DNA from 3 places in the Streptomyces sp. NPDC107538 genome. Region 1 is predicted to be linked to each of the others. Evidence: riboswitches for the same ligand, from Rfam matches in the RefSeq annotation. Region 1 holds a riboswitch; each other region holds the start of a gene.
What was found. Region 1 has a riboswitch for cobalamin ahead of ACZ7MG_RS25090 (ABC transporter substrate-binding protein). Riboswitches for the same ligand answer to the same signal wherever they lie in the genome.
Positions count from the first base shown of each region.

Region 1 (9,981 bases):
CCGGAGCGCGGAGGCGGAGTCCGGGGTGAGGGGCTTCTCGCACAGGACGGGCAGATCGTGCGCGAAGGCCGTGAGCAGGGCGGCCTCGTGGGCGGGGCCCGGGGAGGCGACGAGGACGGCGTCGACACCGGGGGCGGCCAGCGCCTCGGCCGGGTCGCCGTAGGCCGCGCAGCCCTCGACACCGGCGGCGATCGCCTCGGCCCGGTCGGTGTCCAGGTCGACGACGGCGGCCACATGGGCTCCGCTGATCACCTCGGCGATCCGGCGCACATGGTCGGCGCCCATCCGGCCGGTGCCGATGACGGCGACACCGAGGGAGCCGTGCTCAGTCATACCGTTCCGTCCTTTCGTGCCCTTCGTGGCCGACGACGAGGGGGCCCGGCAGGCGGTCGGCCGTCTCGTGGCGCCGGGCCACCGGGCCATCATGCCCATCCACGGCTCGGCGGAATTCCGTTTCCCCGCGTGACGGTCACCGGTTAGGCTCCCCCGGCGCGCGTGAGGCGTGTGCACATCAACGTGGGGGCACGGGGGCATGGTCGACGATTTCACGGGGTCCGCTGCGGGTTCGCCGGCAGGGTCAGGGGCGGGCGCGGGGGCAGGCACGGGGGCGGGCGCAGGGGCAGGCGCGGGATCCGGGCCCAGGAAGGAAATGAGCACCGGGGCCCAGGTGTTCTCGGCGGTGGCGACCGTCGGAATGATCCTGGGCACCCTGTGGTTTCTGGGGGACCTCCTCGACGGGACGCAGGAGCCCTTGGGACCGGCGACCTGCTCGGCCTCGGACGACGCCTCGCCGGCGGCGCGGGGCAAGATCTCCGGTGCGCGGCTGTGCACCGCGCTGAACCGTTCCGACCTGCCGGGACTCCTCGGCACACCGACCGAGCAGGCGGTGACCGCGTCGGGCAGCGACAGCAAGTCCACCTGGGCCGACGGCACGAAGACCGTCACCCCGGAGGCGACCGTCAAGCTGGACACCTACACCGTGGAGCTGTCGGCGTCGTACGAGGACCTCCCGGTCGCCGAGTCGGTCGGCTATCTGGGCGCCGGCGCCGAGACCAGGACGGTCCTCGGGCACAAGGCGGCCCTGTACTCGGGGCAGACCATCGCCATCTCCTTCGGGCTCGACGGCAGTGACCCCCAGTCCGGCCCCGGAGGCGTCGCCCGCCGTCTGCTGGTCGCGACCGACCCCGAGGACAGCGGCAGCACCTTCGAGCTCGTCATCTACCGCCAGGACTCCCAGATCCCCGACGACGCGGCCCTGTTCCGTGTCGCCGAGAAGGTCCTGCCGACGATCCCGGGGTGGAAACCCGCCGCCTGAACTGCTGGGTCACCGTGCGGTAACCCAGGCACCGAAAAGTGCGTTCTTCCACGTCAGCGGCCACTCTCCTACGGTTACCGGGTAACCACGAGAGAGCACATGAGCCCCTCGGGCGCTCATGACGAGGAGGCGTACGACATGTCCATCACCCTTCTGAACCCCGACGGACTGCCGAAGATCGACGTGTACCGGCAGGTGGCGGTCGCGACCGGCACGAAGCTGGTCTTCGTCGCCGGACAGGTCTCCTGGGACGCCGACGGCGTCACCGTCGGCGAGGGCGATCTGGCCGCGCAGGTCGAGCGGTGCTACCTGAACGTCGGCACCGCACTGGCCGGGGCCGGCGCCTCCTTCGACGACGTGGCGAAACTCAACGTCCACGTCGTCGACTGGAGCCCCGACAAGATGCCCACCCTCCTGGAGGGCATCTCCCGGGCGGCCACCAAGCTCGGTGTGACCGCGACCCCACCGGTCACCCTCCTCGGCGTCGCCTCCCTCGACATCCCCGAACACCTGGTGGAGATCGAGGCCACGGCGGTCGTCGACGGAGAGGGCCTGTGATAGCTTGCCGACGCCAGTCGAACTCGTGTGCGCGCAAGTGGGCGTACGGGTCAGGGAATCCGGTGGGAATCCGGAGCTGACGCGCAGCGGTGAGGGTGACGGGCGGGGCAACGGCCACTGGACGGCGGTCACGATCGCGGTCCGGGAAGGCGTCCCGTCCGGGTGACCCCGAGTCCGAAGACCTGCTGGCGGTCCCCGGCGCCGAGGGGTGCCCGGGACAGCTCCGTACGACCGGGCTTCGCGCATGAGCCCTCGACGCCGAAGGAAGTCCCGTGCCGCTCGCACGTCCTGTCCGTCATGCCGTCCTCTTCCTGGCCGCCGGTTCGCTGCTGCTGACCGGCTGCGGGGGCTCCGGGTCCGACGGGTCCGCCGGGTCCGCCGCCTCGGGGGCGGCCGCGGGCGAGTCCGCCGGTCATCCGGTCACCCTCGACAACTGCGGTGAGCGGGTCCGGGTGGACAGCCCGCCCCAGCGTGCCGTCTCCCTCAACCAGGGCACCACCGAGATCCTGCTCTCCCTCGGCCTCGCCGACCGCATGGCGGGCACCGCCACCTGGACCGACCCGCTGCCGAAGGCCCTGGAGAAGGCCGACGCGAAGGTGCCGAGGCTCGCCGACAACGCGCCCTCCTTCGAGAAGGTCCTGGACGCCGAACCCGACCTCGTCGTCTCCTCGTTCGCCTCCACCCTCGGCAAGGGCGGGGTGGCGACCCGGGCGGAGTTCGAGAAGCTCGGCGTCCCCACCTATCTCTCGCCCTCCGACTGCGTCGGCAAGGACAACAGCGGAGACGGCGACGGCGTCCGCACCGAGCCGCTGACGATGGACGCGGTCTACGGCGAGGTCCGCGATCTGGCGCGGATCTTCGGGGTCGAGGAGCGCGGCGAGAAGCTGGTGGCCGAGCTGAGGTCCCGGGTGGAGAAGGCGACCACGGGCCTGGACGCCGAGGGCGTGACCGTCATGTACTGGTTCGCCAACGCCCAGTCCCCGTACCTCGCGGGCTGCTGCGGTGCCCCCGGTGTCATCACCCGTGAACTGGGCGCGAAGAACGTCTTCGACGACACCGACGAGGAGTGGCCCCAGGTCAACTGGGAGACCGTCGCCGACCGCGACCCCGATGTCCTCGTCATCGGCGATCTGGTCCGCAAGCAGCAGACGGCGGAGACGGCGGCGAAGAAGATCGAGTTCCTGGAGTCCGATCCCGTCACCAGGAACATGACGGCGGTGAAGAAGAAGCGGTACGTGTTGCTGTCCGGGCAGGCGATGAACCCGACCGTCCGCACCGTCGAGGGCGTGGAGAAGGTGGCGGCGGCGCTCCGCGCGTACGGCCTCGCGGGATGACGGGGGCGGAGGTCGATGCGGGGGCGGAGGCCAGGGCGGGGGCGGTTAATAGGGCCGGGGCGGGGGCGCCGTTCGTCGTGCGGGTGGTGCGGCGATCGGTGGCGTGGGTGGCCGGGCTCGTGGCACTGGCGCTCTCCGTGGCCGTGGCGATCACCATCGGACCGGCGGACATCGGTGTGGTCGACGTCTGGTCCACGGTGGTCGCCCATCTCGGCTGGGGACACACGGAGTTGACGCCCATCCGGGACGGCATCGTGTGGAATCTGCGGCTGCCGCGCACCCTGCTGGCCGCCGTGTGCGGGGCCGGGCTGGCGGTGTGCGGCGCGGTGATGCAGTCGCTGCTGCGCAATCCGCTGGCCGACCCCTTCGTGCTGGGCGTCTCCTCCGGGGCGTCGACCGGCGCGGTCGTGGTCGTGGTGCTCGGCGTGGGCGGCGGCGCGCTGTCCGTGTCCGGGGGCGCGTTCGTGGGAGCGGTGGTCTCCTTCGGGCTGGTGCTGCTGCTCAGCCACATCCTCGGCGGGACGACGGACCGGGTGGTGCTGGTCGGTGTCGCGGCGATGCAGTTGTTCTCCGCGCTGACCTCCTTCATGGTGATGACGGCCGCCGACGCCGAGACGACCCGCGCGGTGCTGTTCTGGCTGCTCGGCTCGCTCAGCGGGGCGGACTGGACGGATGTGACGGTGTGTCTGGCGGTGCTGGTCGGGGTGCTGCTGGTCTGTCTGGGGCACGGCCACGCGCTGGACGCGTTCGCGTTCGGGCAGGACGCGGCGGCCTCGCTCGGGGTGTCCGTGGCCCGCACCCGGCTGGTGCTGCTGTGCGTCACCGCGCTGCTGACGGCGGCGCTGGTCGCCTCGGCCGGGGCGATCGGCTTCGTCGGGCTGGTCCTGCCGCACGCCGCCCGCGCGCTGACCGGCTCCGGGCACGGACGGCTGCTGCCGGCCACCGCGCTGGCCGGGGCGGTGTTCCTGGTGTGGGTCGACACCCTCGCCCGTACCGTCCTGGACCCGCAGGAGGTGCCGGTGGGTGTGGTGACGTCCCTGATCGGCGTCCCGGCGTTCGTCGCGATCATGTACCGGACGAGGAGCACCCGATGACGGACAACGCGGACGCGGACGCCACGGGGTTGATGGATTCCGCCGGGCTGCGGGCCGAGCGGGTCTCGCGGAGCGCGGACGGCACGCTGATCCTGGACGGGGTCGGTCTGGCGCCGCGGCCCGGGACCGTCACCGGGCTGCTCGGCCCCAACGGTTCGGGCAAGTCCACGCTGCTGCGTCTGCTCGCGGGGGTCATCGCGCCCGCCTCCGGTGTCGTCACGCTCGACGGCCGGCCGCTCGACCGGGTGGGCCGCCGCGCGGTCGCCCGGCGGATCGCGGTCGTGGCCCAACAGGCGGACACCCAGGTCGAGTTGACCGTCCTGGATGTCGTACGGCTGGGGCGGGTCCCGCATCGTCGGGCCTGGACGCCCGTCGCCCCGGCCGACGAGGAGGCCGTCCGTACGGCGCTGGCCCGCACCGGTCTGGCCGACAAGGCGCACCGGTCCTGGCACACGCTGTCCGGCGGGGAGCGGCAGCGGGTCCAGATCGCCCGCGCCCTCGCCCAAGAGCCGCGCGAACTCCTTCTGGACGAGCCGACCAACCACCTCGACATCCAGCACCAGCTGGCCCTGCTGACCCTGATCGGCGAACTCCGCCTGACCACCGTCGTCGCCCTCCACGACCTCAACCTCGCCGCGATGTACTGCGACCAGCTGGTGATCCTCAAACAGGGCCGCGTCGTAGCCGCCGGCACCCCGCACGACATCCTCACCGAGCCCCTGATAGCCGACGTCTACGGCGTCCGAGCCACGATCACCCAGCCCGGCCCCGACGACCGGCCACACATCCGCTTTTTGGGACCGGTCGCCTAGGGGACGGGCAGGACGGGGGTGGGCTTGGCGGGGGCGGGTCAGGGACGGTGACGGGGGGCGCTACGGCGCCTACGCGTCCGCCGCGTCGACCCCCCACGCGCCCGCGTGCGGGCCGAACTCGTTCTCCGTCGCCTGCGCGGCCAGCCGGGCGTTGCGGGCGCGTGCCTCCGGTCCGTCCGGGAGGTGGTAGTCCTCGCCGGCCCGCGCCGACCCGGTCTGCACCCGCGTGGCGGTGGTCAGCCGCCGGCGCACGTAACGGTCGAGCGCGTCGGGTACGTCGGCCGGTGCCGCGCCCGTGAGGCAGTCGCCGAGGACGGCCGCGTCGGCCAGGGCCTGCGCGGCGCCCTGGGCGTGGAAGGGCACCATGGCGTGGGCGCTGTCGCCGAGCAGGGTGACCCGGCCGATGTTCCAGCGGGCGAGCGGGGCCCGGGTGTGGATGCCGTACCGGAGCACCGTGCCCGTGCGGCCGAGGACGTCGCGCACCCGGGGGTCCCACCCCTCGAACGCCCGCAGCTGCTCCTCCGGCTCGGCGCGGGCGGTCCAGGACTCACGGGCCGCGTCGGTGCCGACGACACCCACGACGCCCACGACGTTGAGCAGTTCGCCGCCGCGCACCCAGTAGTGCACGAAGTGCCGCCCCGGGCCGAGCCAGAGGGCGTACTCCGGCAGGTCCAGGTCGGCCACCCGCGCGGCCGGCAGCAGCGAGCGGTAGGCGGCGGTCCCCGAGAACAGCGCCTCGTCGGCGCCGAACAGCCACCGGCGGGCCGCGGATCGTACGCCGTCCGCGGCGACGACGAGGTCGGCCGACAAGCGGTCGCCGTGGGCCGTCGTCACCCGCGCGGCGGTGTCGTCCTGGTCGATGCCCACGGCCACGGTGTCCAGCCGCACCGCGTCGGACGGCACGGCGGCGGCCAGGGCCGCGTGCAGATCGGCCCGGTGGGCCTGGAGATACGGCGCCCCGAACGCGTCCTCGGCCGCGCGGCCCAGCGCGTAGTGGCAGATCTCGCTGCCGTCGGACCAGGTACGGAAGGACAGCCGGGACGGCCGGCTGGACCGGGCGGCGACCGCGTCGAGGACGCCGAGGCGGCGCAGGACACGGGTGGCGTTGGGCGCGAGCTGGATTCCGGCGCCGATCTCGGTGAAGCGCGGCGCCTGCTCGACGAGGGTCACCTCGCACCCGGCGTGCCGCAGACTCAGCGTCGCGGCCAGCCCGCCGATGCCCGCCCCCACGACGATCGCCCTCATGCCCCCACCTCAGGTCGATACCGTCCCACGCTACCGGCGGACGAGCGGCGGGGGCAGGCGTGCGACGACGCGAAGTCGCCGCGCGCGGGCGCACGGAGGGAAGGCGACCGACTCGGTTCGGGCCGGGGCTCAGGCGAGGGTGACCTCGACCGGGAGTTTCTTGATGCCGTTGACGAAGTTGGAGCGGACGCGGGGCACCTCGCCGGCGAGGCGGATGTCGGCGAGGCGCGGGATCAGCTCCTCGAACATGATGCGGATCTCGGTGCGGGCCAGCAGATTGCCCAGGCACAGATGCGGGCTGCCCTTGCCGAAGGTGACATGGTCGTTGTCGGCGCGGGCCACGTCGAAGGCGTACGGGTCGCCGAAGACCGCCTCGTCGCGGTTGCCGGAGGCGTACCACATGACGACCTTGTCGCCCTCCTTGACCTGCTTGCCGCCGAGTTCGACGTCCCGGGTCGCGGTGCGGCGGAAGTGGTAGACGGGGGACGCCCAGCGCAGGAACTCCTCGGTCGCCACCGGGATCAGGGAGGGGTCCTCCTGGAGGCGGGCGAGCTGTTCCGGGTGCTGGAGCAGGGCCAGCATGGAGTGGGTGATGGTGTGGCGGGTGGTCTCGTTGCCGGCGACGACGAGGAGCAGGAAGTAGTTGTCGAAGTCCTGCGCGGAGAGCGGGACGCCGTCGCGCGGGGTGGTGTTGACGAGCTTGGAGACCAGGTCGGTGCCGTCGCCGCCGCGGCGCTGCCGGGCCAACTCGCGGCCGTACTCGAAGACTTCGAGGGAGGCGGGTGAGCGGAACGGAAGGTGTCGGTACTGCTCGCTCTCCGCGCTGTTCAGCAGGACGTCCGCGTAGTCGGGGTCGGTGTTGCCGATGATGCGGTTGCCCCAGTCGATGAGCTTCTGGTTGTCCTCCGGGGGGACGTCGAGGAGCCGGGCGAGGACGTTGATGGGGAAGTCGGCGGAGACGTCGGCGACGAAGTCGAAGGTGCCCTTGGCGAGGGCCGTGTCGAGGGTGGTGGCGGTCAGGCCGCGCAGGAAGTCGGTGTAGCTGTTGATGACGCCGGCGCCGAACTGCCGCTGGATCACGCTGCGCAGCGCGCGGTGGCGGACGCCGTCCAGTTCCAGGATGGAGGCGCGGGTGCGGATCTGGTCCTCGTCGACCTCTTCGAGGTTGACGAACTTCGTCGAGGTGAAGGCCTCGGCGTCGCGGTCGACGCGGGCGATGTCGGCGTGCCGGGTGACCGCCCAGAAACCGGAGTTGGGGGCGTCCTCCGGCTGCCAGTGCACCGGGTCCTCGTGGCGCAGGGTGTGGAACATGCGCCAGGGGGTGACGCCGTCGGTGAAGTTGTCGAGGTCGGCGAGGTCCACGTCGTCCAGCGGCATGGGCTCTTCCACGGCCTCGCGTGCGAAGGCGGTGGGAAGGTGGGCGGAAGCGGTCATGGTGGTGGTTCTCCCGGGCGTCACAGGTGGTAGGCGTACTCGGTGAACTCCCAGTCGGTGACGTGCCGTTGGAAGCGTTCGACCTCGTCGCGCTTGTAGCTGAGGTACGAGGTGGTGAAGTCCTTGCCGAGGATCTCGGTGAGGGCGGTGTCCGCCTCCAGCGCGTCGAGGGCGGCGGACAGACCCATCGGCAGGACGGCCGAGCGGGCGGTGTCGTAGCCGTAGCCCTCCAGCGGGGCCGGGGGCTCCTCGCCCGCCCGGACGCCGAGCAGCGCGGCGGCGATCGTGCCGGCGATCAGCAGATACGGGTTGGCGCCGGCGTCGCCGAGGCGCAGTTCGAGGCGGGCACCGGAGCCGCGCTCGGGCGGGACGCGGACCATGGCGCTGCGGTTGTCCAGGCCCCAGTCGATCAGCCAGGGGGCGAGGGTGTCCGGGCCGAAGCGTTTGTAGGAGTTGACCGTCGGGTTCGCGAGGGCGGCGAGCGCCGGGGCGTGGGCGAGGACACCGGCGATGGCGTGCCGGGCGGTCGCGGACAGCCCGTACTGCCCGGCCGGGTCGTCGAAGGCGTTGTGCCCCTGCTCGTCGTCGCAGGAGAGGTGGAGGTGGAAGCCGGAGCCGCCCGCGTCGTTGAAGGGCCGGGCCATGAAGGTGGCGAGGCGGCCCTCCTTGCGCGCGAGTTCCTTGACGGCGGCCTTGAAGCGGAAGGAGCGGTCGGCGGCGGAGAGCGCCTCGGAGTGCGTCAGGTTGATCTCGAACTGGCCGCCGTCGAACTCGTGGTTGCCGTTGGTGACGCCGATGCGCAGATCGCGCAGGTGGCGCAGGGTGCGCAGGAGGTGGTTGTCGGGGTCGGCGCGCAGGCCGGCGGTGTAGACGGCACCGGCGGCGCCCGAGTACCGCTTCCAGCCGCTCGGAGAGCCGGGGTCCTCGTCGCAGAGGAAGTATTCGAGCTCGGGGCCGACCACCGGGCGCAGCCCCTGCTCGGCGCAGCGCGCGAGCACCGAGCGCAGCAAGTCGCGGGGCGATTCGGGCGCGGGTGCCCCGGTGGCCGGGTCGATGGTCTCGCCGAGACAGGTGGCGACGCCGGGCTCCCAGGGCAGGGCGACCAGGGTGTCGAGGTCCGGGCGGACGTGGATGTCCGGCAGCCCGGCGTCCAGACCGCCCGCGACGGGGACGACATCGCCCTGCGGTGAGGTGTGGTAGACGGCCTTGCAGAAGGCGAGTCCGTGCTCGCAGGCCGTCGGCAGCTGCTCCAGCAGCACGTCACGGGCCCGGTCGGTGCCGATCAGGTCCGGATAGGTCACCCGGACCACGTCGATGCCCTCGGCGGCCAGCCGCTCCTGGTGGTGCGCGACGGCTTGGTGCCTGACGGCCGGTGTTTCGGATGCGCTCACCGTTGTCTCCTCGGCGGCTCGGACCAGTTGTTTGGTGCCAAACGATAAGAACGACCACAGCGGCCCGCAAGGGGGTCGGACGGAAAAATTATCCACCTGGACAGGTATTGACCAGGGGTGGACGACTTCTTATGTTGTTTGAAGCCAAACGAGTTGGAGGTCCCCATGAAGGTCGTCGTCGACATGAACAAGTGCCAGGACCACGGACAGTGTGTCTTCGCCGCCCCCGACGTCTTCCAGCTCGACGGGAACGGGCGCCTGGCCTACGTCAGCGATCCCGACGACGCGCTGCTCGACGAGGTCGAGGAAGCCGCCGACGTCTGTCCGCTCCAGGCCATCCGGATCGAGGCCTGAGCCCCATGGCAGGGACAGACACGGACACGGGAGCGGGCCGCGTGGTGGTGGCCGGTGCCTCCATGGCCGGGCTGCGGGCCGCCGAGCAGCTGCGCGCGGCCGGCTGGACCGGGGCGGTCACCGTCGTCGGCGACGAGCCCCACATGCCGTACAACCGGCCCCCGCTCTCCAAGGAGGTGCTGGCCGGAAAGGCGCCCTTCGAGTCGCTGGCCTTCCGCCCCCGGGCGAGCGTGGCCGACGTGGAGTGGCGGCTCGGCACCAGGGTCGTCGCCGCCCGCCTCGACGAGCGGACCGTCGAACTGGACGACGGCTCGGTGCTCGCGTACGACGGTCTGGTCGTCGCCACCGGGATGCGGCCCCGGCGGCTGAGCTGCCCCGGCCCCCTGGCCGGCCGGCACACGGTCCGCACCCTCGCCGACGCGCAGGGGCTGCGGGAGGAGCTGA
Region 1 is NZ_JBVKAY010000007.1:75,450-85,430, reverse strand. It holds gene ACZ7MG_RS25105 (Gfo/Idh/MocA family protein) at 1-333, opposite strand, end outside; gene ACZ7MG_RS25100 (DUF6215 domain-containing protein) at 650-1,315, shown strand; gene ACZ7MG_RS25095 (RidA family protein) at 1,454-1,873, shown strand; cobalamin riboswitch at 1,871-2,077, shown strand; gene ACZ7MG_RS25090 (ABC transporter substrate-binding protein) at 2,146-3,207, shown strand; gene ACZ7MG_RS25085 (FecCD family ABC transporter permease) at 3,204-4,301, shown strand; gene ACZ7MG_RS25080 (ABC transporter ATP-binding protein) at 4,298-5,113, shown strand; gene ACZ7MG_RS25075 (FAD-dependent monooxygenase) at 5,183-6,358, opposite strand; gene ACZ7MG_RS25070 (cytochrome P450) at 6,488-7,792, opposite strand; gene ACZ7MG_RS25065 (glutamine synthetase family protein) at 7,813-9,183, opposite strand; gene ACZ7MG_RS25060 (ferredoxin) at 9,349-9,537, shown strand; gene ACZ7MG_RS25055 (NAD(P)/FAD-dependent oxidoreductase) at 9,543-9,981, shown strand, end outside.

Region 2 (9,981 bases), on a different contig from region 1:
TCGCAGACGACGCCCAGTTCGAAGGGATGCACGCCCTCCAGGAGGATGGCGGCCACGTTTTTCAGCATGCCCCCAGTGTGCCTCGGAAGTGGCAGGAATTCGAGGGGGTGCGGCAGTCCTGCCACTGTTTGTCAGGTGCGTTCGGCGCGACAGTGGTGTCCATGGATACGACACAGCTGCAAGGACTCATCGGAACACTGGCCGTCCTCGGACTGTTCGCCCTGGTCGCGCTGCCGGCGATCATCGGCGTCGTGCACGACTGGCGCGTCGACCGGCAGATCGCGAGGGCGCAGGAGCGGCAGATCGCCAAGGCGGAGGAGCGGCAGGTCGCGAAGGCGGAGGAGCGGCGGGCGTCGCACCGCATCGCCCGTGCCGCCTGACCTCGGCGTTCGCCCGAGAACCCGTACTGCCGCATATCTGTACGACAGTGATCGCCCCTCTGTGTAGCCTCTCCTCGACCCAAGGGGAGGATCATGAGACACAGAACGCGCCCCGCACACGGCCGGACCCTGGCCGTGGCGGGCGGGGCGGCGGCCCTGGTGCTGCTCGCGGCGACGGGCGCCCACGCGGAGGGCAGGGGAGACGTCCGCGTCACCAAGACGGTCGTCAACGGCGGCAAGAACGTCATCATCGGAACGGCGAAGACCATCCGGTACCCGGTCGCCGTCACCGTCAAGGACGACTCGGGTGCCAAGAAGATCACCGATCTCAGCACGTTCAACCGGTCCAACGGCTACGGCTTCACGACCTGGGACGGCGACTCTTCCTGCAAGAAGAAGAGCGCGACGACATCCGTGTGCACGGGAACGATGACGGTCGACCCCGGCTGGATCGCCGACAGCGACGACATCGACTCCAACCGCGTCGCCGGAGTGTGGCAGGTCAACGCCACCGTCAAGGCGAACGACGGCGACTACTGGATCTCCGACAACATCGCCCGGTACAAGGTCAAGCGCGCCTCGGTCCTCACCACGGTGATCCAGCCCGAGAAAGTCGCCAAGGGCGCGAAGGTCACCGTCGGCGGCAAGCTGACCCGGGCCAACTGGGAGACCCTCAAGTACGGCGGGTTCACCGGGCAGTCGGTCCAGCTGCAGTTCAAGAAGAAGGGCGCCGCCCGTTACACCACCGTCAGGACGGTGAAGACGGGCAGCGCCGGGAAGCTCACCGCCAAGGTGACCGTCACGGCGGCGGGCAGCTGGCGCTGGTACTTCCCCGGCACGACGACGACCGCGAGGGTCACGTCGGCCGGGGACGCCATCACCTTGAAGTAGCGCGGCTCAGAAGTCCTCGTCCAGGTCGACGGTGCCCTCCACCGCGACCTGGTACGCGGACGGACGCCGCTCGAAGAAGTTGGTCAGCTCCTGGACTCCCTGCAGCTCCATGAAGGAGAACGGGTTCTCCGAGCCGTAGACCGGGGCGAAGCCGAGGCGGGTGAGGCGCTGGTCGGCCACGCACTCCAGGTACTGCCGCATCGACTCGGTGTTCATGCCCGGCAGACCGTCACCGCACAGGTCGCGCCCGAACTGCAGCTCGGCCTCGACGGCCTCCTTGAGCATGTCCGTGGCCTGCTGCTGGAGCAGCTCGTCGAAGAGCTCCGGCTCCTCCTTGCGGACGGTGTCCACCACCTCGAAGGCGAACGACATATGCATCGTCTCGTCGCGGAACACCCAGTTGGTGCCGGTCGCCAGGCCGTGCAGCAGGCCCCGGCTGCGGAACCAGTAGACGTACGCGAAGGCGCCGTAGAAGAACAGGCCCTCGATGCACGCGGCGAAGCAGATCAGGTTGAGCAGGAAGCGACGGCGGTCCGCCTGGGACTCCAGACGGTCCAGCTTCTCCACCGAGTCCATCCACTTGAAGCAGAACTCCGCCTTCTCGCGGATGGAGGGGATGTTCTCCACCGCAGCGAAGGCTGCCGCCCGGTCCTCCGGATCGGGGAGGTAGGTGTCCAGCAGCGTCAGATAGAACTGGACGTGGACGGCCTCCTCGAAGAGCTGGCGGCTCAGATAGAGCCGCGCCTCGGGGGAGTTGATGTGCTTGTAGAGGGTCAGCACGAGGTTGTTGGCCACGATCGAGTCGCCCGTCGCGAAGAACGCGACCAGCCGGCCGATCATGTGCTGCTCGCCCTCGGAGAGCTTCGCCAGGTCGGCGACGTCCGAGTGGAGGTCGACCTCCTCGACGGTCCAGGTGTTCTTGATCGCGTCCCGGTAGCGCTCGTAGAAGTCCGGGTAGCGCATGGGGCGGAGAGTCAGCTCGAAGCCGGGGTCGAGCAGGTTCTGGTTGCTGGGCATCACTGGCAGGCCTCGCAGGACTCGGGGTTCTCAAGGGAGCAGGCGAGGGCCTCTTCCGAGGTGGCGGCCTGCTGGACGGGGATGGACTTCTCGGGCTGGGCCGAGGTCTGTGCTGGCGCCTGACCCTGGCCCTGGGCGGCGCGGGCGATTCGGGTCGCCGGGCGCGAACGCAGGTAGTACGTGGTCTTCAGACCCGACTTCCAGGCGTACGCGTACATCGAGGAGAGCTTGCCGATGGTCGGCGTCTCCAGGAACAGGTTCAGCGACTGCGACTGATCCAGATACGGGGTGCGGGCGGCGGCCATGTCGATCAGACCGCGCTGCGGGATCTCCCAGGCCGTGCGGTACAGCGCCCGTACGTCGGCCGGGATCCAGGTGAAGTCCTGCACCGAGCCGTTGGACTCGCGCAGCGCCTCCCGGGTGCGGGCGTCCCAGACGCCCAGGTCCTTGAGGTCCTTCACCAGATACGAGTTGACCTGGAGGAACTCACCGGACAGCGTCTCGCGCTTGAACAGGTTGGACACCTGCGGCTCGATGCACTCGTACACCCCGGCGATCGAGGCGATGGTGGCCGTCGGCGCGATGGCGAGCAGCAGGGAGTTGCGCAGGCCCGTGGCCGCGACGCGCTCGCGCAGGGCCGCCCACCGCTCCGGCCAGGTCGGCTCCACGCCGTAGTGGTCGGGGTGCAGCACACCGCGGGCCGTACGGGTCTTCTCCCAGGCCGGCAGCGGGCCGTTGCGCTCGGCGAGATCGGCGGAGGCCTCGTACGCGGCGAGCATGATCCGCTCGGCGATCCGCGTGGACAGGGCCTTCGCCTCCGGGGAGTCGAAGGGCAGGCGCAGCTGGAAGAAGACGTCCTGCAGCCCCATCGCGCCCAGGCCGACCGGCCGCCACCGGGCGTTGGAGCGGCCCGCCTGCTCGGTCGGGTAGAAGTTGATGTCGACGACGCGGTCGAGGAAGGTGACGGCGGTCCGGACGGTCTCGTCCAGCCGCTCCCAGTCCAGGTCGCCCGCCGCCGGGTCGACGAACGCGCCCAGGTTCACCGAGCCCAGGTTGCAGACCGCCGTCTCCCCGTCGTCCGTGACCTCCAGGATCTCCGTGCAGAGGTTGGAGGAGTGGACGACATGGCCCGGCTCGGCCGTCTGGTTGGCCGTGCGGTTGGCCGCGTCCTTGAAGGTCATCCAGCCGTTGCCGGTCTGCGCGAGGGTGCGCATCATGCGGCCGTACAGATCACGGGCCGAAATGGTCTTCCTCGCCAGGCCGTCCGCCTCCGCCTTGCGGTACGCGGCCTCGAACTCCTCGCCCCACAGGTCCACCAGCTCGGGCGCGTCGGCCGGGGAGAACAGCGACCACTGCTCGTCGGCGTTCACCCGGCGCATGAACTCGTCCGGGATCCAGTGCGCCAGGTTCAGGTTGTGCGTACGCCGGGCGTCCTCACCCGTGTTGTCGCGCAGCTCCAGGAACTCCTCGATGTCGGAGTGCCAGGTCTCCAGGTAGACCGCGGCCGCGCCCTTGCGCCGGCCGCCCTGGTTCACGGCGGCGACCGAGGCGTCCAGCGTCTTCAGGAACGGCACGATGCCGTTGGAGTGCCCGTTGGTGCCCCGGATCAGCGAACCGCGTGAGCGGATGCGGGAGTACGACAGACCGATGCCGCCGGCGTGCTTCGAGAGACGGGCCACCTGGTGGTAGCGGTCGTAGATGGAGTCCAGCTCGTCCAGCGGGGAGTCGAGGAGGTAGCAGGACGACATCTGGGGGTGGCGCGTACCGGAGTTGAAGAGCGTGGGGGAGGAGGGGAGGTAGTCGAGGCGGCTCATGAGGCGGTAGAGCGCGGCGACCTCGTCCAGCGCACGGATGCCGGCTTCCGCGTCGGCCCCGGTGTCCTCGGCGAGGCCGGCGGCGACGCGCAACATGAAGTGCTGGGGTGTCTCGACGACCTTGCGGGTGAGGGGGTGCCGGAGGAGGTAGCGGCTGTGCAGCGTGCGCAGCCCGAAGTAGCCGAAGCGGTCGTCGCCCGCCGGGTCGAGCAGGGCGTCCAGACGCCCGGCGTGGACCCGGGTGAACTCCGCCGTGCGATCGGCGACGAGGCCCTCCCGGTGGCCCACCGCGATGGACTCGGTGAACGTCGTGACACCTTGCGAGGCGGCCTCGGCGCGGATGCCGATGGCCAGCAGCCGGGCGGCCAGCTTCGAGTAGGCGGGGTCCTCGGAGATGAGGCCCGCGGCCGCCTCCGTGGCCAGCTCGCGCAACTCCGACTCGTCGGCCCGCGCCGACCGGCCGCGCAGGGCGGCGGCGGCGACCCGGCCGGGGTCGGCGTCGGGGAGGTCGGCGGTCAGCTCGGTCAGGGTCCGCAGCAACGCGGTACCGGGACCGTCGGTCTCCGTCGCCGGGGTGGCGGAAGCCAGGTCGGCTGAAACCGGGTCGGCTGAAACCGGTTCGGCTGAAACCGGTTCGGCTGGCGCGATGGTCACGTGGGGCTCTCCCTCGCTCGGCAAGGGGCCTTGCGGAGGGCAGGCGGCTGCACACGAGCGCACGGGGGCGTCGCGTCCACCGGCCCATTCCACGAGGCCCGGACGTCAGGCACCCGGACCGGACGGCCGGGCGCGCTGTCGGCAGGTGTTCGGACTGAACAGGCGCGTGCGAAAGGACGGAAACGCACGCGAGTACACCGTTGCGGGACAGTTCCGGATTCGCACCGGATTCCCCTGCGGCGACAGCGAGCATGAGCATACATCTAGTGCCGGGGCGCGGTGTCACCCCCACATGTTGTGTCGCGATCGACTTCGCAGGGTGTCAGAACGTCAACTCATAGGTGATCAGCGTGAGGTCGGGATGGTCGGGGAGAGGGTTCCAGTCGCGCTCCGGTGTGCGGGTGAAGCCCAGGCGTTCGTAGATGCGATGCGCCGCGTGCATGCGCTGCTGGCTCGACAACACGAGACGTGCACAGCCCTCCACGGCTCGGGCGCGCTCCACGCAGGCCCGCACGAGGGACTCGCCGACGCCCCGCCCGCGCGCTTCCGCGGCCACCGCGAGCATCCGTATCTCGGCCTCTCCCGGACGGGCGATGTCGGCCATGGGGCCGCCCGCCGGGACGAAGGTCACCCCGCCGAGCACCCGGTCGTCCGCCACGGCCACGAGCACGTCTGCCGCGGCGGCTCGCTTCGCCACGTCCCGCAGCTCACCGAGGTACGCGTCGCTCTCCCCGAAGTCCAGCAGTCCGTCGCCGAGGTAGGCCTGTGCGGTGATCTCGCCGAGGCCGGCGTACTCGTCGGGAAGTGCCCGCCTGATCGTGATGTCCATGCGTCGCAGTTTGCACGAGTGGGGGCTCTGCGCGTCTCGGGTTATCCACAGGGGCCGTCGTTCATCCGACGATCGGACCGGACGGGACCGGGTCGGGCTGGGCCCTGGCTGGGCTGGATCGGGCCGGGTCAGGTCGCCGCCGGCCATCGCGGCAGCGTCGTCACGAAATCCCTGCTGAAGTCGCGGGTGCCCGGGCCCAGGGCGACCCGGCCGGTGGCGCGGAGGCGGGCGGTCAGGGCGGGGGACTCGGAGTAGTAGACGCGCCGGGCGGCGGCCGGGACGAACACGGTCTGGCCGCGCGTGAGTTCGCTTCCGCACTCCACGACGACGGCCCCGTCGGCTGCCTCGACGAACGCCTCGTCACCGCAGACCCCCACGGCCAGCGGATCGTGCAGCGGACAGGTGCCGTCGCCGCCGTGGCGGGAGTAGGCGTCCATGTAGGTGCGCATCAGCCGGGCGGCGAGGGCCGTGCCCGGGCCCGCGGCCTCCAGCGCGGCGAGGTCGGCGGGGCGGAACAGCCAGCGGTGCGAGGCGTCCAGATCGACCATGGTGAACGGGATGCCCGAGGAGAGCACCACCTCGGCGGCGTCCGGGTCGGCCCAGATGTTGAACTCGGCGACGGGTGTGAAGTTGCCCGGGACCTGGGCTGCGCCGCCCATGAACACGAACTTGCGGACGCGGCGGGCGAAGTCGGGGTCCTCCAGCAGGGCGATCGCCACGTTCGTGAGGGGGCCCGTGGCGCACACGGTCAGCTCGCCCTCGTGTTCCCGGGAGAGCCGGAGCAGGGCCTGCGCGGACGACTCCGTGGGGTGCGGGGCCGTCGAGTCGGGGAGGGTCTCGTGGCCCAGGCCCGCCGGGCCGTGGAAGGCGGAGGCCTCGCGGTAGGGGAGGCGGGAGAGGGGGCGGCCGGCGCCTCGGTGGACCGGGACGTCGGTGTCGATGCGGAGGGCTCTCGCCAGGGCGCGGGCGTTGGCGTACGTCCCCTCGGCGGGGAGGTTGCCCCCGACCGAGGTGTACGCCTTGAGGTCCCACAGGCCGGTGCCGAGGAGGTACTGGAGGGCTACGGCGTCGTCGATACCGGGGTCGCTGTCGAGGACGATCGGGGCGCGAGCGGTCACCGGGCCAGCGTAGTCGGGGGTGCGTTGCCGGGCGCGGGGAACTGCGCGACCAGCCCCCACGCACCCGCACCCGACAGCGCACCCCCCGCCAACGCACCCCCCCCGCCGGCGAAGCGGAGCGCCTAGTGGCTTGTGCCCGCCGTCGCCGGAGGCAGCTCCACCTGGACGCCCGCGTCGCCCGCGTCGGCCGTGTAGTCCTCGGGGCTGGTCTCGTCGATGCCGTCGGGGGCCTTGGCGGCGCGCAGGACGAAGGTGAGGACGACGGTGACCACGACGTTGAGGACGAAGGCCGTCAGACCGATGTAGCCGATCTCGCCGATGCCGGGGATCTCCGCCGAGGAGCCGCCGAAGTGCTTCTGCGTGGGCGAGGCCACCCCGTACGCGGCGATCGTCCCGTACAGCATGCCGACCGCCCAGCCGGCGAGGAGCGCCCAGCGGTGGCACCAGCGGGTGAAGAGGCCACCGACGAGGGCCGGGAAGGTCTGGAGGATCCAGATGCCGCCCAGGAGCTGGAAGTTGATGGCGACCGTCTTGTCCATGGTGAGGACGAAGGCCAGCGCGCCCACCTTCACCAGCAGGGACACCAGCTTGGAGACCTTGGTCTCCTGCGCGGGCGTGGCGTCCGGCCTGATGAAGTCCTTGTAGATGTTGCGGGTGAAGAGGTTCGCCGCCGCGATGGACATGATCGCCGCGGGGACCAGCGCGCCGATGCCGATGGCGGCGAAGGCGACGCCCGCGAACCAGTCCGGGAACATCGTCTCGAACAGCTGGGGGATCGCCAACTGCCCGTTCTGCACCTGGATCCCGGCCGCGATCGCCATGAAGCCCAGCAGGGCCAGCAGGCCCAGCATGAGCGAGTACAGCGGGAGGATCGTGGTGTTGCGGCGGATCACCTCGCGGCTCTTGGACGACAGCGTCGCCGTGATCGAGTGCGGGTACATGAAGAGCGCCAGCGCCGAGCCCAGGGCCAGCGTCGCGTACGTCCACTGGTTGGCGTCACCGGGGATGAGAGACCCGCGCGGCTTGTCCGTCGCCGGGTTGGTCTGGCTGTACGCCTCGCCCGCCTTGGCGAAGATGTCGTCGAAACCGCCGAGCTTGATCGGGATGTAGATGATCGCCACCGCGATGACGATGTAGATCAGTGTGTCCTTCACGAACGCGATCAGCGCGGGGGCCCGGAGGCCGGACGAGTACGTGTACGCGGCCAGCACGCCGAACGCGATCAGCAGCGGCAGGTCCTTGATGAACCAGTTGGTGTTCTCGCCGCCGCCCACGCCCATCACGTCCAGCACGGCCTGGATGCCGACCAGTTGGAGCGCGATGTAGGGCATCGTCGCCAGGATGCCGGTGAGCGCGACCGCCAGCGACAGGCCCTTCGAGCCGAAGCGGCCGCGGACGAAGTCCGAGGTCGTCACATAGCCGTGCTTGTGGGAGACCGACCACAGGCGGGGCAGGAAGGTGAAGATCAGCGGATAGACGAGGATCGTGTAGGGCACCGCGAAGAAACCGGCCGCGCCCGCCGCGTAGATCGCCGCCGGGACGGCGACGAAGGTGTACGCCGTGTAGAGGTCGCCGCCGAGCAGGAACCAGGTGACCCAGGTGCCGAACGACCGGCCGCCCAGGCCCCATTCGTCGAGGCTGTGCTCGTTCTCGGCCTTGCGCCAGCGCGCGGCCAGGAAGCCCATGACCGTGACGGCCAGGAAGAAGAAGATGAAGACGGCGAGTGCCACGCCGTTCACGCCGTCCTTCACTTCGCGGCACCCCCACCCTTGGTCTTGGGCCCGCGGGCGCGCTGGTCACGCTTCCACAGCACGTACGCGGTGGCGGTCAGCGCCGTGGAGATGAGCACCCAGGCCATCTGGTACCAGTAGAAGAAGGGGATACCGATGAACGCCGGGTCCGTCTTGGCGTACGAGCCGACCCAGAGCATCGCCACGAACGGGGCGAGCAGACACACGGCGATGACCACCCTGACAGGTGTCACCACCGGTGCCACCGGCGTCACCGGTGCCCCTGGTGGTCTCACTTCAGGCGTTTCTGACATGTCCCGACTCCGTCCCCTCACTGGTCACCTGCTGAACGCGCAGGAAATCTATGGGACGTGTTCCGTCGTACGGAACCCCCGGTCCGGATATCGGATGCGGAGGTTGTGTGTTCACAGGACTCAGCGTCGGCGGAACCCCTGTCGGGGGTGGCCGGCCGGCCGCCCGTGTCCATGCGGCGGCGCAAGGACCGTAGAACAGGAGGGGCGGTCGCGCTACACCGCGTGCACCACCTGTTGCTCGCTCCGTGAGGGCCCCGGGCGGCTCAGTCCTGCGGTCGCTTGAGGCGGGCCACGAACTTGTAGCGGTCGCCCCGGTAGACGGACCGCACCCACTCCACCGGCTGCCCGTCCTTGTCCAGCGAGTGACGGGAGAGCATCAGCATCGGCAGGCCCACGTCCGTGCCCAGCAGGCCGGCCTCGCGCGGGGTGGCCAGCGAGGTCTCGATGGTCTCCTCGGCCTCGGCGAGCCGCACGTCGTACACCTCGGCCAACGCGGTGTAGAGCGAGGTGTACTTGACCAGTGACCTGCGCAGGGCCGGGAAGCGCTTGGCGCTCAGATGGGTCGTCTCGATCGCCATCGGCTCGCCGTTGGCCATCCGGAGGCGCTCGATCCGCAGCACGCGCCCGCCGGCGGTGATGTCGAGCTGCCCCGCGAGGGTGTCGTCGGCGGTGATGTAGCCGATGTCCAGCAGCTGGGAGGTGGGTTCGAGGCCCTGGGCGCGCATGTCCTCGGTGTACGAGGTGAGTTGCAGCGCCTGGGAGACCTTGGGCTTGGCGACGAACGTGCCCTTGCCCTGGATGCGCTCCAGCCGCCCCTCGACCACCAGTTCCTGGAGCGCCTGCCGCACGGTGGTGCGCGAGGTGTCGAACTCGGCGGCGAGGGTGCGCTCGGGCGGCACGGGCGTGCCGGGCGGCAGCGTCTCGGTCATGTCGAGCAGGTGCTTCTTCAGGCGGTAGTACTTGGGCACGCGTGCGGTACGGACGGTCGCCCCGTTCTCGTTCTCCGCACTGCTGACGTCGGTGCTCATGCTCCGCCTTCCCGGCTCCTCGTGGCGTGATCCCTCTGTATACCTTCGCAGCTCCCGCTGGTCTAGTCCACGGAGGGGTCTCCGCTGGTCCACTCCACGAGGGCGCAGTGGTCTACCCGAAGAGTGTGGCTCAAGCGCACGGTTTTCGCTGGCTTATTACATAAAGGTTCTTGCATATGTAGGTCGCATAACGGCTGGTGGGAGCC
Region 2 is NZ_JBVKAY010000002.1:206,781-216,761, reverse strand. It holds gene ACZ7MG_RS06830 (GlxA family transcriptional regulator) at 1-68, opposite strand, end outside; gene ACZ7MG_RS06825 (hypothetical protein) at 162-380, shown strand; gene ACZ7MG_RS06820 (hypothetical protein) at 474-1,271, shown strand; gene ACZ7MG_RS06815 (ribonucleotide-diphosphate reductase subunit beta) at 1,278-2,288, opposite strand; gene ACZ7MG_RS06810 (ribonucleoside-diphosphate reductase subunit alpha) at 2,288-4,756, opposite strand; cobalamin riboswitch at 4,880-5,015, opposite strand; gene ACZ7MG_RS06805 (GNAT family N-acetyltransferase) at 5,079-5,585, opposite strand; gene ACZ7MG_RS06800 (nucleoside hydrolase) at 5,714-6,703, opposite strand; gene mctP (monocarboxylate uptake permease MctP) at 6,826-8,454, opposite strand; gene ACZ7MG_RS06790 (DUF3311 domain-containing protein) at 8,451-8,747, opposite strand; gene ACZ7MG_RS06785 (GntR family transcriptional regulator) at 9,011-9,775, opposite strand.
Region 2: linked by a shared signal. The riboswitch ahead of ACZ7MG_RS06810 (ribonucleoside-diphosphate reductase subunit alpha) and the one ahead of ACZ7MG_RS25090 (ABC transporter substrate-binding protein) in region 1 are both predicted to bind cobalamin.

Region 3 (9,981 bases), on a different contig from region 1:
CGCGATGGCCACGACCATCTCGACCGGCGCGATGAAGCCCAAGGTCGCGGTGGCCATGTCCGCCGTGCTCAACCTTGTCGGCGCGTTCCTGTCCATAGAGGTCGCCAACACCATCTCCAAGGGGCTCGTCGACGAGTCCGGCATACAGCCAGAGGTCATCTTCGCGGCGCTCGTCGGCGCCATCCTCTGGAACCTGTTGACCTGGCTGGTCGGGCTCCCCTCCAGCTCCTCGCACGCCCTGATGGGCGGCCTCATCGGCGCCACGATCGCCTCGGTCGGCGTGGGCGCGGTCCACGGCGACGTGCTCGTCACCAAGGTGCTGATCCCCGCCGTCGCGGCCCCGCTGGTCGCGGGCATCGCGGCGATGCTCGCCACCAAGCTGACGTACAGGCTGGGGCGGCACACCAGCGAGAAGGCCGCCGGCAAGGGCTACCGCGCCGGGCAGATCGCCTCCGCCGGTCTGGTCTCGCTGGCCCACGGCACCAACGACGCCCAGAAGACGATGGGCATCATCACCCTCGCCCTGGTGGCCGGCGGCGCCCTCGCGCCCGACTCCGACCCGCCGGTGTGGGTCATCGTCTCCGCCGGCGCCGCCATCGCCCTCGGCACCTACCTGGGCGGCTGGCGCATCATCCGCACCATGGGCAAGGGCCTGACCGACCTTCAGCCGCAGCAGGGCTTCGCCGCCCAGACCAGTGCGGCGACGGTCATCCTGGCCTCCTCGCACCTCGGTTTCTCGCTCTCCACCACGCACTCGGTCTCCGGTGCCGTGATGGGCGCGGGCCTCGGCCGCAAGGGCGGGGTGGTCCGCTGGTCCACCGCGACCCGGATGTTCGTGGCGTGGGGGCTGACCCTGCCGGCCGCCGCGCTGGTCGCGGCGCTCGCCGAGTGGGTCACGTCGTTCGGCAGCTGGGGCACGGCCGTCGTCGCGGTCTTCCTCGTGGCCTCCAGTGCCGCGATCTGGATGGTCTCGCGCCGTGAGGTCGTCGACCACACGAACGTCAACGACACCGAGGAGCCGCCCGGGGTGGTGACCACGGCCATCGCCGCCGTGACGCCGCCGGTGGCCGGCACCGTGGCCGAGGACCTGTCGGCGACCATCCCGGCACCCGCCCCCGCCGCCGAGACGACGGCCTCGGCGAACTCGTCCGCGCCGACGCCCGCCGTCTGAGCCCCGCGACCCTGAGGAAGATCACCACCATGCACATCGACTGGGCAGCCCTCGGCTCCGTCTTCGGAGTCAGCCTCGTGGTCACCGTGGCCCTCGTCGGCCTCTTCACCCTGGGCATCGTCGGCCTCTCCAAGCGGGAACAGGCGTCGACCCGGGGCGACTCGGTGGCCCTCGCGACCACCGGGGCGTACGCGTGCTTCGCACTGTGCGCGGCGGCGGTGGCGTACGGCATCTCCCTGATCATGACCTGAGACCGGAAACCCGAGACGGGAGACCGGAGACCGGAGACCGGAAACGGGAGACCGGAGAACCCACGACCCCGTCACGGTGGTCAGTGCTGGTCAGCGGTGGTGCGGCCTTCGGGGCCGCGCCACCCCCAGCGCCCGGTTAAGAACCCGGAGCCGTTCCGTGACGGGGGTCAGCCCCCACCACAGGCCGGCTCCGGCGGCGCCGAGCACGGTCACCACCAGCCAGACCAGGGCACGCACCTCACCGCCCGGCACCAACAGCGCGGCCAGGGCGCCCACTCCGACGGACAGCACGCCCATCACGGAGCAGAACAGCGCCAGTGGAGCGGCCGCCGTCACCCGTTCCCGCCAGAGACCCGGCTGCCGCAGGCACGCCGAGGCGGTCTCCCTCGCTCGCTCTTCCATGTGTGCACCTCCCGTCCCCCGAGCGGATCTTCACGATCCGCCCGCTCCCGGGTCCACAAGCCCCGCCAGACAACCACAGCACACCGCGTAGCGGAAGACGAGCAGCGCGTCACGATTCCCGGTGCTCCTGACCCCCACCCGTCACGACCGGCGGTGTGGGGCTCGGCACACCGTTGCGTCGCAGGTCAACAGCAAGTTGACGGGTCTCGAAGGGGCGTGGTGGACTGCCGGGGCCATGTACGACGGCAGAAGAGGAAGCCGGTGCGAGTCCGGCGCGGTCCCGCCACTGTCACCGGGAAGCAGGTCGAAGTGCCTCCCGGGAGCCAGGAACTCTCGCCGTCGGTCTCGTCGAACCAGGGCGTGGACACCCTGAGTGAGGACACAACGCCATGTGCGCCCTGCGCGGCTGCCCGTCGAAGCCCCGTGCCCGGTCCCTGCCCGACCCCGTGAACGGCTGAACCGGTGCGTGCCGATCGCGTCTTCGCGTACGGCGCCGCCGCTGGACTCCTCGGTGATCTGCTGCTCGGCGATCCGCGCCGGGGGCATCCGGTCGCCGCGTTCGGGCGGGCCGCCGGTGCCGTGGAGCGGGTGTTGTGGCGGGACCACCGTGGGTGGGGCGCGCTGCACACCGCGGTGTGCGCGGGCGGCGCCGTGGCGCTGGGCGCCGTAGCCGCCGCTGCCGTACGGCCGTCGCGCGCGGCCTCCGTCGCGTTGACCGCCGCCGCCACCTGGGCCGTCGTCGGGGGGACCTCGCTCGGGCGGGAGGCGCGGGCCGTCGGACGGTCCCTCGAAACGGGTGATGTCGAGGGCGCGCGGGCGCGGTTGCCCCATCTGTGCGGGCGGGATCCCCAGGCGCTGGACGCGGACGGGATCGCGCGGGCCGTCGTGGAGTCCGTCGCCGAGAACACGTCCGACGCGGTGGTGGGGGCGCTCGTGTGGGGGGCCGTGGGCGGGGTGCCGGGACTCGTGGGGTTCCGGGCCGTCAACACGCTGGACGCCATGGTCGGGCATCGGTCGGAGCGGTACCGGCGCTACGGCTGGGCCTCCGCGCGGCTGGACGATGTCGCGGGGTGGCCGGGTGCCCGGCTGACGGCCGTGCTGGCCGCGGCCTCCGGTGGGGACGCCCGGGGAGCCGTACGGGCCTGGCGGGCCGACGCGGGGAAGCATCCGAGTCCCAACGCGGGGCCGGTGGAGGCGTCGTTCGCGGGGGCGCTCGGAGTGCGTCTGGGGGGCACGTTGTCGTACGGGGGGCGGGTCGAGCATCGGCCCGTGCTGAATGGGGAGGGGCGGGCGGTCGCCGTGGAGGACATCGAGCGGGCCGTTCGGCTGTCCCGGCGGGTCGGGTGGCTGGCGCTCGGGGTCGGTGCGGGGGCCTCGGTGCTGCGGGGACGGGTCTTGAGGCGGTTGGGGAGTCAGGGATGAGCGGTGGGCTGTTGGTCGCCGGGACCACCTCCGACGCGGGGAAGAGTGTGGTCACCGCCGGGATCTGCCGGTGGCTGGTGCGGCAGGGGGTGAAGGTCGCGCCGTTCAAGGCGCAGAACATGTCGCTGAACTCCTTCGTGACGAAGGAGGGCGCCGAGATCGGGCGGGCCCAGGCCATGCAGGCGCAGGCCTGCCGGGTGGAGCCCAGCGCGCTGATGAACCCGGTACTGCTGAAGCCCGGGGGCGAGCGCAGCAGCCAGGTCGTGCTGCTCGGGAAGCCCGTGGGCGAGATGAGTGCGCGCGGCTATCACGGGGGGCGGCAACAGCGGCTGCTCGGGACCGTGTTGGAGTGTCTCGCCGAGTTGCGGGGCACGTATGACGCGGTGATCTGTGAGGGGGCCGGTTCGCCCGCCGAGATCAATCTCCGGCGCACCGACATCGTCAACATGGGGATCGCCCGCAACGCCGGGCTGCCCGTGCTCGTGGTCGGCGACATCGACCGGGGTGGGGTCTTCGCGTCGTTCTTCGGGACCGTCGCGCTGCTCTCCCCCGAGGATCAGGCCCTCGTCGCCGGGTTCCTCGTCAACAAGTTCCGCGGGGACGTCACCCTGCTGGAGCCGGGGCTCGACATGCTGCACGGGCTGACCGGGCGGCGGACGTACGGGGTGCTGCCGTTCCGGCACGGGCTCGGGATCGACGAGGAGGACGGGCTGCGGGTCTCGCTGCGCGGGACCGTCCGGGAGTCGAACGTCGCGCCGCCCGTCGGGGAGGACGTGCTGCGGGTCGCCGTGTGCGCGGTGCCGCTGATGTCCAACTTCACCGATGTGGACGCGCTCGCCGCCGAACCCGGTGTCGTGGTGCGGTTCGTGGACCGGGCCGAGGAACTGGCCGACGCCGACCTCGTCGTCGTCCCCGGCACCCGGGGCACCGTTCGGGCGCTGGAGTGGCTGCGGGAACGCGGGCTCGCCGACGCGCTCGTGCGGCGTGCGGCGGAAGGGCGGCCGGTGCTGGGGATCTGCGGCGGGTTCCAGGTGCTCGGGGAGCGGATCGAGGACGAGGTCGAGAGCCGGCGGGGGCGGGTGGCGGGGCTGGGCGTCCTTCCCGTCCGGGTGCGGTTCGCCGAGGAGAAGACGCTCACCCGGCCCGTGGGTGAGGCCCTCGGGGAGCGGGTCGAGGGGTACGAGATCCATCACGGGGTCGCCGAAGTCCTGGGCGGGGAAGCCTTCTTGGACGGGTGCCGGGTCGGGCAGACCTGGGGCACGCACTGGCACGGGTCGCTGGAGTCGGACGGGTTCCGGCGGGCCTTTCTGCGTGAGGTGGCAGCCGCGTCGGGGCGGCGGTTCGTACCGGCCCCGGACACGTCGTTCGCCGCGCTGCGCGAGGAGCAGTTGGACCGGCTCGGCGATCTGATCGAGGAGCACGCGGACACGGATGCGCTGTGGCGGCTCATCGAGTCGGGGGCGCCGGCGGGGCTGCCGTTCGTGCCGCCGGGGGCGCCGGGATGAGGGCGCCGGGTCTTCCCCGCCGGGGGAGGGAGCTTCTTCCGCGGGCCGGTGGGGCTTCTCGCGCCCACGCGGCGGAGCCGCAGATGTCACAGCCCCGCGCCCCTGAAGAGCAGGGGCTGCGCCCCGTGCTCTTCATCCCGCCGGTCCGCAGTCGTCTCATTTGTTCACCTCTAGGAGGGACCACCGCGTGAGCACGCACTTCCCCTTCACCGCCGTCGTCGGGCAGGGCGACCTGCAACTCGCTCTGCTTCTCAACGCCATCTCCCCGCGCATCGGCGGTGTGCTCGTGCGCGGCGAGAAGGGCACCGCGAAGAGCACCGCCGTGCGGGCGCTCGCGGCGCTGTTGCCGGAGGTGGAGGTCGTCGTCGGGTGCCGGTTCTCGTGTGATCCGCTGAAGCCGGACCCCGCGTGTCCGGACGGGCCGCACGAGCCGGCGTTCGAGACGCGGCCCTCGCGCATGGTCGAGCTGCCGGTCGGGGCCTCGGAGGACCGGCTCGTCGGCGCCCTCGACATCGAACGGGCGCTCTCCGAGGGCGTGAAGGCCTTCGAGCCCGGCCTGCTCGCGGACGCGCACCGGGGCATCCTCTACGTCGACGAGGTCAACCTCCTCCACGACCACCTCGTCGACCTGCTGCTGGACGCCGCCGCGATGGGTGCCTCGTACGTGGAGCGCGAGGGCGTCTCCGTACGGCACGCCGCGCGGTTCCTGCTCGTCGGCACGATGAACCCCGAGGAGGGCGAGCTGCGGCCCCAACTCCTCGACCGGTTCGGGCTGACCGTGGAGGTCGCGGCCTCGCGGGAGCCGGACCAGCGGGTGGAGGTCGTCCGGCGGCGGCTCGCCTATGACGACGATCCGGCGGGTTTCGCGGCCCGTTGGGCGGCCGAGGAGGCCGGCGTACGGCAACGGGTCGTCGCGGCACGGGAGTTGCTGCCGTCGGTGGTGCTGGGTGACGGGGCGCTGTTGCAGATCGCGGCGACCTGTGCGGCCTTCGAGGTGGACGGGATGCGGGCCGACATCGTGATGGCCCGGACGGCGACGGCGCTGGCCGCGTGGGCGGGGCGGGACGAGGTGCTCGCGGAGGATGTGCGGCAGGCCGCGCTGCTCGCGCTGCCGCACCGGCGGCGGCGGAATCCCTTCGACGCGCCCGGTCTCGACGAGGACAAGCTCGACGAGACGCTGGAGGAGTTCGCGGAGCCGCCGCGGAACTCGAACGATCCACAGGACGGCGGCCCGGAGGACGACGATCCCGACCCCGGTCCCGAGGGACCCGGTGGTGGTGGGCAGCCGCCTGCTCCGGAGCCCGAGGGGCCGCAGGGCGGCGACGGCGCTGCTCAGCCCGAGTCCGGGGAGGGTGTGCCGGCGCAGGCGCCCGCGCCCGCCGGGGAGCAGTCCGCCGTACAAGCCGCCGAGCCCTTTCGTACCAAGGTGCTGAGTGTGCCGGGGCTCGGGGAGGGTGCCGCCGGGCGGCGTTCGCGGGCGCGGACCGAGCACGGGCGTACGACCGGGGCGCGCAGGCCGCGTGGCACGCTGACCAAGCTGCATCTGGCGGCGACCGTGCAGGCCGCCGCGCCGCACCAGCGCACCCGGGGACGCTCCGGGCCGGGGCTGGTTGTCCGGCGGGACGATCTGCGGCAGGCGACTCGGGAGGGGCGTGAGGGGAACCTCGTGCTGTTCGTGGTCGACGCCTCCGGGTCGATGGCGGCGCGGCAGCGGATGAGTGCCGTGAAGGGCGCGGTGCTGTCGCTGCTGCTGGACGCCTACCAGCGGCGGGACAAGGTGGGGCTGGTGACCTTCCGGGGATCGGCCGCCGAGGTAGCACTGCCGCCGACCTCGTCGGTGGACGCGGCGGCGGCCCGGCTGGAGTCGCTGCCGACGGGCGGGCGGACGCCGCTCGCGGCCGGGTTGCTCAAGGCGCACGACGTGTTGCGGGTGGAGCGGCTGCGGGACCCCGCGCGCCGGCCGCTGGTCGTCGTGGTGACGGACGGCCGGGCGACCGGCGGGCCGGAGCCGGTGGCGCTCGCCGGGCGGGCGGCGCGGCTGTTCGCGGCCGAGGGCCACGCGTCCGTGGTCGTGGACTGCGAGTCGGGCCATGTCCGGCTCGGCCTCGCCGGGCGGCTCGCGGGTGAACTGGGCGGTACGGCGGTGACGTTGGACGAGCTGCGCGCGGACTCCATCGCCGGGCTGGTGCGGGATGTGCAGGGCACGCAGAGGGCTCACGGCACGCAGGGATCGCAGGGATCGCAGGGGACTTCGAGGAGGGCCGCTTAATGCCGCAGGGACAGCCGAGTGTCGTACCGGACGACGGGATGACGACCCGTCAGCGTCGCAACCGTCCGCTGGTGTTCGTGCACACGGGCATCGGCAAGGGCAAGTCGACCGCCGCGTTCGGGCTCGCGCTGCGGGCCTGGAACCAGGGGTGGCCGATCGGGGTGTTCCAGTTCGTCAAGTCGGCGAAGTGGAAGGTCGGCGAGGAGAACGCGCTGCGGGTGCTCGGGGCGTCCGGGGAGGGCGGGTCCGTGGACTGGCACAAGATGGGCGAGGGCTGGTCGTGGGTGCAGCGCGATGGGCAGATGGACAACGAGGACAAGGCCCGGGAGGGCTGGGAGCAGGTCAAGCGGGACCTGGCGGCCGAGACGTACAAGCTGTATGTGCTCGACGAGTTCGCGTACCCGCTGCACTGGGGGTGGATCGACACCGACGAGGTGATCGACGTGCTGCGGAACCGGCCGGGGACCCAGCATGTGGTGATCACCGGGCGGAACGCGCCGGAGAAGCTCGTGGACTTCGCGGACCTGGTGACGGACATGTCGAAGGTCAAGCACCCCATGGACGCGGGCCAGAAGGGCCAGCGGGGCATCGAGTGGTGACATCGTGACGTCTCTCGCTTCCGCGGTCTCCGCCTCCCCCTCCCCCTCCTCCTCCCCTCCCCTGCCCTCCGTGCCCCGGCTGGTGATCGCCGCGCCCGCGTCGCGCAGCGGCAAGACCACCGTGGCGACGGGGCTGATGGCCGCGCTCACCGAGCGGGGGCTCGCCGTGTCCCCGCACAAGGTGGGGCCGGACTACATCGACCCCGGGTACCACGCGCTCGCCAGCGGGCGGGTGGGGCGGAACCTCGACGCGTATCTGTGCGGGCCCGAGCTGGTCGCGCCGTTGTTCGCGCACGGGGCGCACGGCTGCGACATCGCCGTGGTCGAGGGTGTGATGGGGCTGTACGACGGGGCCTCGGGGCAGGGCGAGCTGGCGTCGACCGCGCATGTGGCGAAGCTGCTGCGGGCGCCGGTGGTGCTGGTGGTGGACGCGTCGTCGCAGTCGCGGTCGGTGGCGGCGCTGGTGCACGGGTTCGCCTCCTGGGACCCCGAGGTGCGGATGGGGGGCGTGATCCTCAACAAGGTCGCCTCCGACCGGCACGAGGAACTGCTGCGGGACGCCCTGGAGTCGACCGGGGTACCCGTGCTGGGGGTGCTGCGGCGGGCGCCGCAGGTGGACACGCCGTCCCGGCATCTGGGGCTGGTACCGGTCGCCGAGCGGCAGACGGCGGCGGTGGAGGCCGTGGCGGCGATGGCCGCGCAGGTGCGCGCCGGGTGCGATCTGGAGGCGCTGGTCGCGCTCGCCCGGACCGCCGGGCCGCTGTCGGGTACGGCGTGGGAGCCGCCGGTGGTCGCGACGGCGGGGCGGCGGGAGGTGGTCGCGGTGGCCGGTGGGCCCGCGTTCACGTTCTCCTACGCCGAGCACGCCGAGCTGCTGACGGCCGCAGGTGCCGAGGTCGTCGTCTTCGATCCGCTGCGGGACGAGCAACTGCCCGACGGAACACGCGGGTTGGTGATCGGCGGCGGCTTCCCCGAGATGTACGCCGCCGAGCTGTCCGCCAACGAGCCGCTGCGGAAGGCGGTCGCCGAGCTGGCGTTCGGCGGGGCTCCGGTGGCCGCCGAGTGCGCCGGGCTGCTCTATCTGTGCCGGGAGCTGGACGGGCGGCCCATGTGCGGGGTGCTCGACGCGACGGCCCGGATGGACGAGCGGCTGACCCTCGGCTACCGGGACGCCGTGGCCGTCACCGACAGTGTGCTCGCGTCGGCCGGGACCCGGATGCGGGCCCACGAATTCCATCGGACGGTCGTCGAACCCGGGGCCGGGGCGGCTCCCGCCTGGGGGATACGGACTCCTCCCCCGCGTGTCGAGGGGTTCGTACAGCGTGGGGTGCACGCGAGTTATCTGCATACGCACTGGGCGGCGGAGCCGGGGGTCGCGCGGCGGTTCGTGGAGAGATGCCGGACGACGACGTCATGAGCGGACGGCCGCCACGTTCACTCCGCCACCCCCACCACCAGCCAGATGAAGGCCGCCCCGGCGATCGTGCACAGCAGGGTGGAGCGGGCCGGGTGTTCGTGGTGGGCCTCGGGGAGGATCTCGGCGGCGGCGAGGTAGAGCAGCGCGCCGCCGAAGAAGCCGAGGTAGCAGCCGAGGGGGCCCTCCGGGATCGTGAACAGCAGGGTGGAGGCGGCGCCCACCACCGGGGCCGCCGCGTCCGCGAACAGCATCGCCAGCGCACGGCGGCGGGCGTTGCCGTACACGCTGGTGAGGGTGTACGTGTTGAAACCGTCCGCGAAGTCGTGGGCGATCACCGCGAGCGCGACGGCGATGCCCATGCCCTCGCCGATCTGGAAGGCCGCGCCGATGGCTACGCCGTCCATGGCGCTGTGTCCGACCATCGCGGCGGCGGCCGTCAGGCCCACCTGGGGCGTACGGCCGTTGTGTTCCTCCGCGCCGTGTGCCGCCTGGCGGGCGGCCAGCAGGCGTTCCACGAGGTGGGCCAGGAGGAATCCGGCGACGAACAGCAGCAGGGCGGCGGGGACGCCGAAGACCTCGTCGCCGGCGGCCTCCAGGGCCTCGGGGAGCAGGTCGAGGCCGACGACGCCCAGCATCAGGCCGCCGGCCAGGCCCAGTACGAGGTGACGGCGGTCCGTCACGCGTTGGGCCGTCCAGCCGCCGAGGAGGGTCATCAGGAATGCGCCGAGTGCCACGAGGAGCGCCATGCGTCTTTGGTACCGGATGAGGTGGGCGTTGTGTTTGCGGCGCCCCGGGGTGGTGTGGGAGTGGGGGTCGTGTTTTTGAGTGCGGGTGAGTGGGGGCTTGTCGCGCAGTTCCCCGCGCCCTCAAGAAGGGGGCGCGGCTGTGGCTGAGCGTGTTTCCGAGGCGCTCGTTGTTGGTGTGGGCGCCTCTACGGGGGTGTCG
Region 3 is NZ_JBVKAY010000018.1:74,181-84,161, reverse strand. It holds gene ACZ7MG_RS38520 (inorganic phosphate transporter) at 1-1,171, shown strand, start outside; gene ACZ7MG_RS38515 (hypothetical protein) at 1,201-1,422, shown strand; gene ACZ7MG_RS38510 (hypothetical protein) at 1,513-1,824, opposite strand; cobalamin riboswitch at 2,028-2,179, shown strand; gene ACZ7MG_RS38505 (cobalamin biosynthesis protein) at 2,287-3,246, shown strand; gene ACZ7MG_RS38500 (cobyric acid synthase) at 3,243-4,751, shown strand; gene ACZ7MG_RS38495 (putative cobaltochelatase) at 4,939-7,020, shown strand; gene cobO (cob(I)yrinic acid a,c-diamide adenosyltransferase) at 7,020-7,619, shown strand; gene ACZ7MG_RS38485 (cobyrinate a,c-diamide synthase) at 7,681-9,036, shown strand; gene ACZ7MG_RS38480 (ZIP family metal transporter) at 9,054-9,782, opposite strand; partial or broken gene ACZ7MG_RS38475 (cobalamin biosynthesis protein) at 9,943-9,981, shown strand, end outside.
Region 3: linked by a shared signal. The riboswitch ahead of ACZ7MG_RS38505 (cobalamin biosynthesis protein) and the one ahead of ACZ7MG_RS25090 (ABC transporter substrate-binding protein) in region 1 are both predicted to bind cobalamin.